One region of the Sinorhizobium alkalisoli genome, then DNA from elsewhere that is predicted to be linked to it. Evidence: predicted binding sites of a transcription regulator. Region 1 holds the regulator's gene; each other region holds the start of a gene.
What was found. Region 1 encodes LexA, which represses DNA repair genes until DNA is damaged. Its sites were predicted from a motif close to TGTTCNNNNTGTGTTCNG; they were not measured.
Positions count from the first base shown of each region.

Region 2: the regulator LexA is predicted to act here: its motif matches at 1,604-1,621, upstream of EKH55_RS27745 (DNA-processing protein DprA).
Region 3: the regulator LexA is predicted to act here: its motif matches at 1,358-1,375, upstream of parE (DNA topoisomerase IV subunit B).

Region 1 is NZ_CP034909.1:1,399,372-1,402,644, reverse strand. Features, by position in the region: gene EKH55_RS06970 (septal ring lytic transglycosylase RlpA family protein) at 1-478, opposite strand, end outside; gene EKH55_RS29345 (hypothetical protein) at 403-756, shown strand; tRNA gene EKH55_RS06965 (tRNA-Ser) at 767-854, shown strand; tRNA gene EKH55_RS06960 (tRNA-Ala) at 990-1,065, shown strand; gene EKH55_RS29340 (hypothetical protein) at 1,278-1,445, shown strand; gene lexA (transcriptional repressor LexA) at 1,622-2,332, shown strand; tRNA gene EKH55_RS06950 (tRNA-Cys) at 2,991-3,064, opposite strand; gene EKH55_RS06945 (YrbL family protein) at 3,244-3,273, shown strand, end outside.
Region 2 is NZ_CP034911.1:140,957-144,229, reverse strand. Features, by position in the region: gene EKH55_RS27750 (hypothetical protein) at 1-636, opposite strand, end outside; gene EKH55_RS27745 (DNA-processing protein DprA) at 599-1,510, opposite strand; gene EKH55_RS27740 (thiol-disulfide oxidoreductase DCC family protein) at 1,968-2,435, opposite strand; gene EKH55_RS27735 (DUF3861 domain-containing protein) at 2,498-2,875, opposite strand; gene EKH55_RS27730 (S-(hydroxymethyl)glutathione dehydrogenase/class III alcohol dehydrogenase) at 3,062-3,273, opposite strand, start outside.
Region 3 is NZ_CP034909.1:1,168,885-1,172,157, reverse strand. Features, by position in the region: gene EKH55_RS05835 (FAD-binding oxidoreductase) at 1-332, opposite strand, end outside; gene EKH55_RS05830 (alpha/beta hydrolase) at 361-1,281, opposite strand; gene parE (DNA topoisomerase IV subunit B) at 1,543-3,273, shown strand, end outside.

The DNA.
Region 1 (3,273 bases):
GGCCGAATTCATAGGGCCCGCGATCGTTCACCCGCACAATGACGGAGCTGCCGTTCTCGAGATTGGTCACGCGAGCATAGCTCGGCAAAGGGAACGTGGGATGCGCCGCGGAGAGGTGATACTTGTCATAGACCTCGCCATTCGCCGTCAGCCGGCCATGAAAGGCCGAGCCGTACCAGGAGGCCATGCCGGTCTTGTTGTAGCCCGGCTCCTCCTTCGGCTGATACCACTTGCCCTTGACCTGATAGGCATTGCCGACCTGGAATCGCCCGCCGCCCTTCGGAATGTTGCGCCCGTTGGCCACTCGCGGACTTGCTTTGACCCCGTAGACCGATTCGGCGAAATATTCCTTGCTTCTCGACTTGCTCTTCTTGACGCTGGACGTCGAACCGCAGGCCGCTAGTGCTGCGCAAAGCAGTGGAATTGCAGCGAGGCGCAATCCCCTCGCAAGGCATGCCGCTTTTCTACGAGATATCATCTGTCCCCAAGGTCATTCGCGAAATTCGTGCCCGAACGATCCGCATTTCACCCCCGCGGATCTTTCGACGTCCCGGAAAGGGACAATCGTGTAATGATGACAACAACAAGGCAAAAATACGAATTTCTAGGCGAGATCGCGCCGGGTTTTTCTCGTTATGGTTTACAAAACGTAAATACCAGACCGACGGAGATGCGCAGTACCAAGCGGCAGAGGCCGAAGAAATTCGTGCGGGCGGCGAGCTTAAATCTTGCAACGAACCGCACTTCGCGCAATAACGCGCTGCCCGGATGGGTGGCCGAGCGGTTTAAGGCACCGGTCTTGAAAACCGGCGACGGGCAACCGTCCGTGGGTTCGAATCCCACCCCATCCGCCAGCGTGAACTTTGTCCGACCCGGCACCTGCTCCCATTCGGACTCGACTGTCTGCCGACGTCTCGAGCACGTTCGGCCAATTCAGCCGAGCGGGCTGGCGCGCGCCGTGGAATTCTTCTATATAGTCCAGGCCTGCCGGGGTCGTAGCTCAGTTGGGAGAGCGCCGCAATCGCACTGCGGAGGTCGAGGGTTCGACTCCCTTCGACTCCACCATTCTTCTCTTTGTCCAGCCCGGAGCCGTGATGCCCGATCTGCCCGGCGGCGGCGGCAGGTTTCTTCGCCGAGGCGCATTGCGCCAAGTCGTTTACCGGGAACACAAAATGCTGGTTTCGGCCACCAAGGTTTCCTTGCCATCGCTGGCGAATTGAGGGACAGTTGGGGTCTGCATCTTTTCGTGTCGGCAACTCCCGCGAGTGGAGAAAATCATGTCCTCTAAAACTCTGATGGCGGTTGCAGCATTGGCGCTCCTGTCACTTTGGGGATGCGCCACCACCGGCGCTACGGGCAACACGACCTACGCGCAGTGGTACGGCCCCTACCCTGAGCCTGACTTCGACGTTCTCAGTCCCGGGGGTCTGCGCCTCGCCTATTGATCGGGCGCCACATCAACGCTCCATCGCCCGACAGCCCAATGGCTTGTCGGCCCCGGCAAAGCGACGCCGCCCAATTCAGCATGGCAATATTCACGGAATGTTAGGCACTTGCGGAACACAAATGGAACGGATAGTGTCTGTTCTTGATTTGTTTCGCGATTCTGGAGTGACGCGCCATGCTGACCCGCAAGCAACAGGAATTGCTTCTCTTCATTCATGAACGAATGAAAGAGTCGGGAGTCCCGCCGTCCTTCGATGAAATGAAAGACGCGCTCGATCTTGCGTCGAAGTCGGGCATCCACCGGTTGATCACTGCGCTCGAGGAGCGGGGCTTCATTCGCCGGCTTCCCAATCGGGCACGCGCACTTGAAGTCATCAAGCTGCCGGAAGCCTATACGACACCGGCGCAGCCAAGGCGCGGCTTTTCGCCGAGCGTCATCGAGGGCAGCCTGGGCAAGCCATCTGCCGCGCCCAGGGTCGAGGCGCCACCCGCAGAGACGTCCTCGATTGCGGTTCCCGTGATGGGGCGCATCGCCGCCGGCGTCCCAATTTCTGCGATCCAGAACAATACGCACGAGGTTTCCGTTCCGCTCGACATGATCGGCAACGGTGAACATTACGCACTGGAAATCAAGGGCGATTCGATGATCGAGGCCGGCATCCTCGATGGCGACACCGTGATCATCCGCAACGCGAGCACGGCCAGTCCGGGCGATATCGTCGTGGCACTGATCGATGACGAAGAAGCGACCCTGAAGCGATTCCGCCGGAAAGGTGCGTCGATTGCCCTCGAAGCGGCGAACCCGGCCTATGAGACCCGGATATTCGGACCGGACCGGGTGAAAATCCAGGGCAAACTGGTCGGGCTGATACGGCGGTATCACTAGCCCATCGCCCCGGTGATCGGAGCCGTTTCGTTTGGCCGATGCATGGGTATTTGCGCACAGTGCGTGATCGAGTGGGCAACAGTTATCGTCCGAAGCCTTGGGCGGTAGACGTTCCGCTCGACGTTGCGGCCGACCAGCGCCGAGTACTTTCGTCTGGCTGCCTCCCCCCATCCCCGCATGGGCGTAGAGCCGTCCGCAGGTGGACGGTCGGCGCCACGGGTATTCTCCCCGGTTATCGTATCGGTTTCGGGCCCAGCTCAATCTCCCTCGGGTTCGGCTTTCATGTGGGAGACGGCATGGCTTGGCCGGTCGGATCTGCAGTCCTGGGTTTGCCCATGGACTCTCCTCCTTGTTGCGATCTCGACGCGATCCATGGGTCCGATGAAAGTTCCTCCAAAGCGCTGCCTATGGAGTCTTGCTGGATCGGATTGCGCGCACACCGTTCTCGCGGCCACGCTCGCGGTATCGCTTGACCATGCGGCGGGCGATTCCGCCTGACCAACGCGCTCCGACGATCAGGCGGTGGTAAAGCGGCGGCCCGGTCAGGCCGGAATCGACATTCTGCAGGCAAGCGGCCGTTGCCGCAGCGGCTGAAGATCACTTGCCAAGAAATTTGCCGGCGCACATCGGTGCCACCAGCCGGATCATCAGGGGAATTTGGAGGCCTCGCCCGGAATTGAACCGGGGTACAAGGATTTGCAGTCCTCTGCGTCACCACTCCGCCACGAGGCCTCATCGACAAGAAATATCAAGTCGTGGCGAGCGTTTAGAATCATTCGAGATGAACCGCAAGAGGCAATTTCCGAAAAACGCACCCCTCGTCTCGGCCCATCGTAAAAGGAGGTTGGACACTGGAATGCCCAGCCTCCCAGTTCGATCGCAATAAACTCACCCATAAGGTAGGATTTTCCTTGATTTTCCTCAACCGGCGCTGTTTTGTC
Region 2 (3,273 bases), on a different replicon from region 1:
AGGATTTGTCGGTACTCGACGAGCCACGAATACGCCGATGACCGAAGACGCGGGCCAGATCTCGACAATCATCTCCTTGCAAACTTTGAAGCTACATCCCGTAGTCAACACGTCATCGAGCAGAACGACCTGCTGACGGGGATTGGAGGTGAAACGAGGATCGATTGCCAGCGAGGCTCGGAGCGCATCGCGGTCACGCCGATCGGTCTTTGTATGCCTAGCTTCTCGTTCCACTGCGGTATAGAGCAACTCGCGTACATCAGCATTGTGCCCCATCGCTTGAGCGACACGTATCATCCGGTCGTCATAGTCTGGTGAATCCCGTCGTTTCGATGGAGGAATCGGAACAAAGACTGTGTTCTGCCAACTCGCAGCGTTGACGTTCTGAGCAATGGCGGCTCCGACAGTCGCAATAGCGCGCTGCTTATACTGCCATTGTCCGGTGTTTCGAACGGATGGGCTCTTCTTGAGGTTGCTGATGATCTGATTTGTGTAACTGTGCGCGAAACCTGCCCGTGGCGTGTAGGTGCCGAAATAAGCACATGTATCGGTATCATCGAGATAGAAATGATCGGGGCGCTCAAGCTCGCCGACGACCCTAAGACGAGCTGACCAACTCGCGTCTAATGTCGTCATATTCCCGCACTCTTATGGCTCCTTCGGCTTCAAAACGCTTCGGCCACGTGAGGTCCGATCGCTCGAAGCAGCTGTTTAGAATGAATAGCTTCCGTTTCTGCTTGAGAGCCTCTCGCGCCTGCACAAGCGTCCCAGACGTTTCCCCGGCTTCTACTATGATGGTTGCCTCGGTAAGGGCCGACATTGTTTTGTTTCGCTCAGGGAAAAAGAACCGGTTCACCCGGAAGTTCTGGGCCTCGTAACGCTCAAGCGGAACTTGGCTGATCAGGAGGTGCTCTCGCGCGATAGTCTCTTGAAGGAGCGCGTTCGATTTCGGGTAAACATGGTTCAAAGGAGTTCCGATAACGGCGATCGTCTCACCCCCAGCTGCGATCGCAGCGTTGTGAGCTTCGGTATCGACGCCTTCGGCAAGGCCAGAAACAATTGTGAAATGATCCTCCACAAGTTTTTTGACGAGTTGCCGGGTTCGGATTTTACCCTCTGCAGTTGGCTTTCTCGTTCCCACGACGGCAACCGATCGGTTGGCGATTAACTCCCATCGGCCTTGGAAATAAAGAAGCTCCACAGGGTGAGTGGCTTCCCGCAATCGCTGCGGATATTCGAGCTCACCTCTGACACGCACGTCAAAACGCGCACCGCCGGGACCGCGGAGTTTGTCGATCACCCGACTTGCAACCAACCTCGCTTGTTCCGGGGGGATAAAATCAGATGGTCGCGCGTCAGGAGATTCTGCGAACTTCTCAGCCAGCGATTTGAAGCTCGCATTGTGTTCAGTCCATAAAGCCTCATACGCGCCGAGTTCGAGCGCGGCATCGATAGGATCAAATAAAGGTCCCACGTCGTTTTTGACGTTCCAAAGTGTCGCCTGCTTCATTCTACCCATCCGTATCCATTTTCATTCACATGCCATTGCAAGGATGCGTCAAGCTTAATCCCAGCACCCCGGCGTCTTCTCAACATCTTATATGGGAACATATAGTGAACATCAATAATGATCTCGCAGAAGTGAGAGCCAATCGCGCACGGCACGCGCCCTTGCTGCGGATCCTCGATCAGATCAACGCTTCCTACAGCGAAGCTGGAAAATTCGTTTATGCAAGGATGGGATGCACCTTCACGAGTTCGAAAAAAGGTTCAAGCCGCCTCCGTTGTCTCGCGTAATCCTTTCCAACGCGGCCAACGCTAAAGGAAATTTTCCGGCATGGGATCACGGGGTCGACGGTTCGTTTCCGTTCAAGACCGCCGACGGCAGAGGCTGCTCCAACGATACGGAGCGAACTCGCGCTCCTTGGACGCTGGCCACGGGAGTCAACGTCGCCAACCCGTCATGCTCAACGGTTGTTGCGGGCCACGGGCGACATAAATCGATCGGCGTCCGCTGGATTGGGGAGGGAACAGGAGGGCGATGTCCTTGCAATTCTATAGCGATTACGCGCGATATGATCATAGAGCGCGTCTGCCCATAGCCGTGGAATAAGACCGAGAGCGTGGCATGCCGTCCAGGGGAAGCCAAGACCGGCTAGCAGCCGAATGATGCCGTTCACGCGCAGATACGGTCGGCCGTTTTCCAGGAAAAGGCTGGTCTCGTGCAAACGCTCGTCAAGGCCGTAGTGGCGATAGAGTGCTGCACCGATCTCCGATTGTGCGGCCAGGAAGCGATATCTTCGGCGCCTGTCGCGCTTCAACGCAAATTGGACCCAAGCCGAGCAAAACCCGCATTGGCCGTCGAAGACGAAGACGGGCTTGTCATCAGGGAAAGGAGGCACGGCGGGATCGTTTCTGTAACTGTAGTCGGTCATCGAGGCCGCTGTCTTCGCCTGTCATCCCTCGAGTCGTTCGTCGCCACAACAATCGCCGGCACTTATGTTGCAGTCTTCTGCTTCAACGAGGTGATAAACTCGTGGAGCCCGGCGCGCAGGGGATCAAACAAGGGGTTCTTCTTATCCCTTATCATGACTTCGCCGAGCAATTTTGTTCCGACAGCCACGGCGGCAGACGCACTCGAATCGAGGCCGGAACCGTTGCGCATGCGTTCGACAATGCCGAGAATGTCATCATGGCTGACGTGTTCGAAGGTAAGCGACGCTGGGTCGGTCGGAACGCTGCCGTCGCGTGCACGAACAAGCTTCAGCGATATCTCATAGGTGTAGCCGGAAGAAGCCATGATCATTCCCGTGGTTGGCTGCTGTGCTTGGATGGTTGGCGGCGATTGATTGTCGTCCAGCGTCCGACCGACCAAACCGTCTGCCTTTAGGCGAGCAGGGCCGATGGTCTGCTCAGTTATGCTGCGCCGCCTTGGATCTGGCCGCCGTCCTGGACGCCCTGGTCGGTAAGGGGGTGAAGCGAGCTAGGATATGTCATGGCTTCCTCGTTGTTGCAGCGCTGCCGCCGGCGCGTTTCGATGAACGCTTTGCGGCTTTCTTCTTCAGAAGAGAACGACGGATCGGATCGACTTGCCTTCGTGCATCAGATCGAAGGCGGTATTGATTTCGTCGAGAGGCATGGTGTGGGTAATGAGGTCGTCGATGTTGATCTTGCCGTCCATGTACCAGTCGACGATCTGCGGAACGTCGGTCCGGCCACGGGCACCACCGAAGGCCGTTCCCTTCCATACGCGCCCGGTAACCAGCTGAAACG
Region 3 (3,273 bases), 230 kb from region 1:
CCGCCGATCGTTGCAAGACCGGTACGCGGCGTTACCGGCAGAAAGAAGCGATGCGGGATTGCTCTGGCGAGAACCTCATTGAGCGTAACGCCGGCCTCGCAGACAATCACGCCTGTCCCGGGATCGAAGGACAGAATGCGGTTGTGTCGAGCACTGTCGATCAGCGTTCCCTGGCTGTTGCGGCTGCTGTCGCCATAGCTCAGAGCCTTGCCGACCGGCAGGTAGGCCATCGGCTCCAACTCGCCGAGGCGCTCTTCGTAGTCGTCCGGCGAGATCACGCGCCCACTTTCCGGTGCGGGCCATCGCCAGTTTTCAAACCCGTTGAGACTCATCGGCGCATCGGCTCCTGGGACAGCACGGCTAGCGATACAATATCCAGTTCAACGCGTCGCGCCAGTCGGTCATGCGCACGGGCGTCCCGTGCGATCCCGTTTCGAACAGGACGAAGCGCGCCGGGTAGCCTTTGGTCTTGAGCGCGCGATAGAACGCGACCTGCGCTTCGGCCGCATAGACAGTGTCGCGGCTGCCGTGACTAAAATGGATCGGGAGCCCGGCCTTGAATGCGGCGCTCTTCCGGAAATCAGGATCCGCAGCGCCGCCCATGATCATCATGCCGCCGAGCGCGGCTCCGGCCGCCCCGTCGCGCGCGATGCCCCAGCAGATGAAGCTGCCCATCGAGGCGCAGGAGAGCACGACCGGCCTCCCGCCGGAATTGACTGAAGCAAAGCGGATCAGCGCCGCGATATCCGCCACGCCCGCCGCGTCGAAGCTGCGGACGCTCGGGGCATAGTAGGTGCCACCATTGGCGAGGGCGAGGTTCTTGATGCGATTGAAGTTGCCGCCGAAGGAAAAATCATTGGCGCCGAGGCGCCGGTCGCCACCACGGCCGTGAATGAAGATCACCGTGAAAGCCCCGCCGCGCTCGGGCCCGATGCGTGTGACGTCGAGGGACCGATTGCCGAAGTCGAGCGTCTCGTTCACCTGCGCCTGCCTCACCCCCAGGGACACATAGGCCTGCTTGACGCGCCGCTCCGGAACCTCGTCCCGCCCGTTGATATCCCGCAGTTCCTGATAGTCGACGACCCGAAAGTCGCCGCCGTCCTCCTGCCGGAGCACCCGGCCATAGGTGAAGAGGTCGTCCTTGAAGGGCCGCAGCCCCGCAGCACTCGAAGCCGTTGCAAGGCCGAGGAAGAAAAGCGCCGCGATCGGCCAACGCATGGATAAAACAACTGTGGACATAGACACCCGGCGGGCTCCCTTGTTCGGCCCATGCCTTGCCATCGGCACTGCCGGCACGCAACACTGTAGCCGGCAATTCGCCGCGTTTTCGAGTTTCTCGCCCTTTCGAAGCCCTGGACGTTCACTTTTTGTTCGCGCTTTGCACGAGACTCTGGCAGAATTCGTGGGTGATTCGCGCGGCGAGGATGGCGGCAGCGCCGAGCTCTTGCTATGGCCTGCGAGCATGCCTGTCCTCAAATCGCATCCGATCTGAGGACAAGCATGCCGCCGATACGAGACGACAGGAACGATTTGAACCGATCCATGGACGACAGCAGCGATCTTTTTTCCGCAATGCCGCAACAGCCGAAGCCGGCGGATGCCGCGCCGAGCAAACCTGTGACGCCTGCCGCCAGCAATGCTGCCCCGCACCCGGCTCCGCGCGACAGCGACGGCAGCGACTATGACGCGTCGGCGATCGAGGTCCTCGAAGGGCTCGAGCCGGTGCGCCGGCGCCCGGGCATGTATATCGGCGGGACAGACGAGAAGGCGCTGCATCACCTCTTTGCTGAAGTGATCGACAATTCCATGGACGAGGCCGTCGCCGGCCATGCCAACTTCATCGAGGTCAATCTCGATGCCAATGGCTTTCTGTCGGTCACCGACAATGGCCGCGGCATTCCCGTCGAGAACCACCCGAAATTCCCGAACAAATCGACCCTTGAGGTCGTCATGACGGTGCTGCACGCCGGCGGCAAGTTCGACGGCAAGGCCTATGAGACCTCCGGCGGCCTGCACGGCGTCGGCGTTTCCGTCGTCAATGCGCTATCGGACTCGCTCGAAGTCGAGGTCGCGCGCAATCGCAGGCTCTATCGCCAGCGCTTCTCCCGCGGCATTCCCCAGGGCGGTCTCGAAGACCTCGGCGACGTGCACAATCGCCGCGGCACGAAGGTCCGCTTCCATCCCGATCCGCAGATCTTCGGCCCGCACGCCCGGTTCGAGCCGGCGCGGCTCTTCCGCATGGCCCGCTCCAAGGCCTATCTCTTCGGCGGCGTCGAAATCCGCTGGTCCTGCGATCCCTCACTCCTGCCGGAAGGCTCGGAAATCCCCGACAGGGCCGTCTTCCATTTCCCCGGCGGCCTCAAGGACTACCTCGCCGCAACCCTCGGCAAGGAATTCACCGTCACCCGTGAGATCTTCGCCGGCAAATCGGAACGGTCGGGCGGTCACGGCTCGCTCGAATGGGCCGTCACCTGGTATGGCGGCGACCAGCAGGTTCATTCCTACTGCAACACGATCCCGACGCCGGAGGGCGGGACGCACGAGGCAGGCCTGCGCATCGCCCTCACAAAAGGGCTCAAGAACTATGCGGAGCTTACCCAGAACAAGCGTGCGTCGATCATCACCACCGACGACGTCATGATCTCGGCAGCCGGCATGCTCTCGGTTTTCATCCGCGAACCGGAATTCGTCGGCCAGACGAAGGACAAGCTCGCGACCGTCGAGGCGCAACGCATCGTCGAGAACGCACTTCGCGATCCCTTCGATCACTACCTCGCCGACAACCCGGCGGAAGCGGCCAAGCTCCTCGATTGGGTCGTCGAGCGTGCGGAGGAGCGCGTCCGCCGGCGCAAGGAAAAGGAAGTCAGCCGCAAGACGGCAGTGCGCAAGCTGCGCCTGCCCGGCAAGCTCGCCGATTGCGCGCAGAACACGGCGGAAGGGGCGGAACTCTTCATCGTCGAAGGCGATTCGGCCGGCGGCTCGGCCAAGCAGGCACGCAACCGTGCCAACCAGGCGATTCTGCCGCTGCGCGGCAAGATCCTGAACGTCGCGAGTGCCGGCCGCGAGAAGCTTGGCGCAAACCAGCAGATCGGCGATCTCGTCCAGGCGCTCGGCTGCGGCACCCGCTCGAAATACCGTGAGGAGGACCTGCGCTACGAGCGCGTCATCATCATGACCGACGCCGACGTCGACGGCGCTCACATCGCCTCGCTGCTGATCACCTTCTTCTATCAGGAGATGCCGGAACTTATCCGCAGCGGACATCTCTATCTC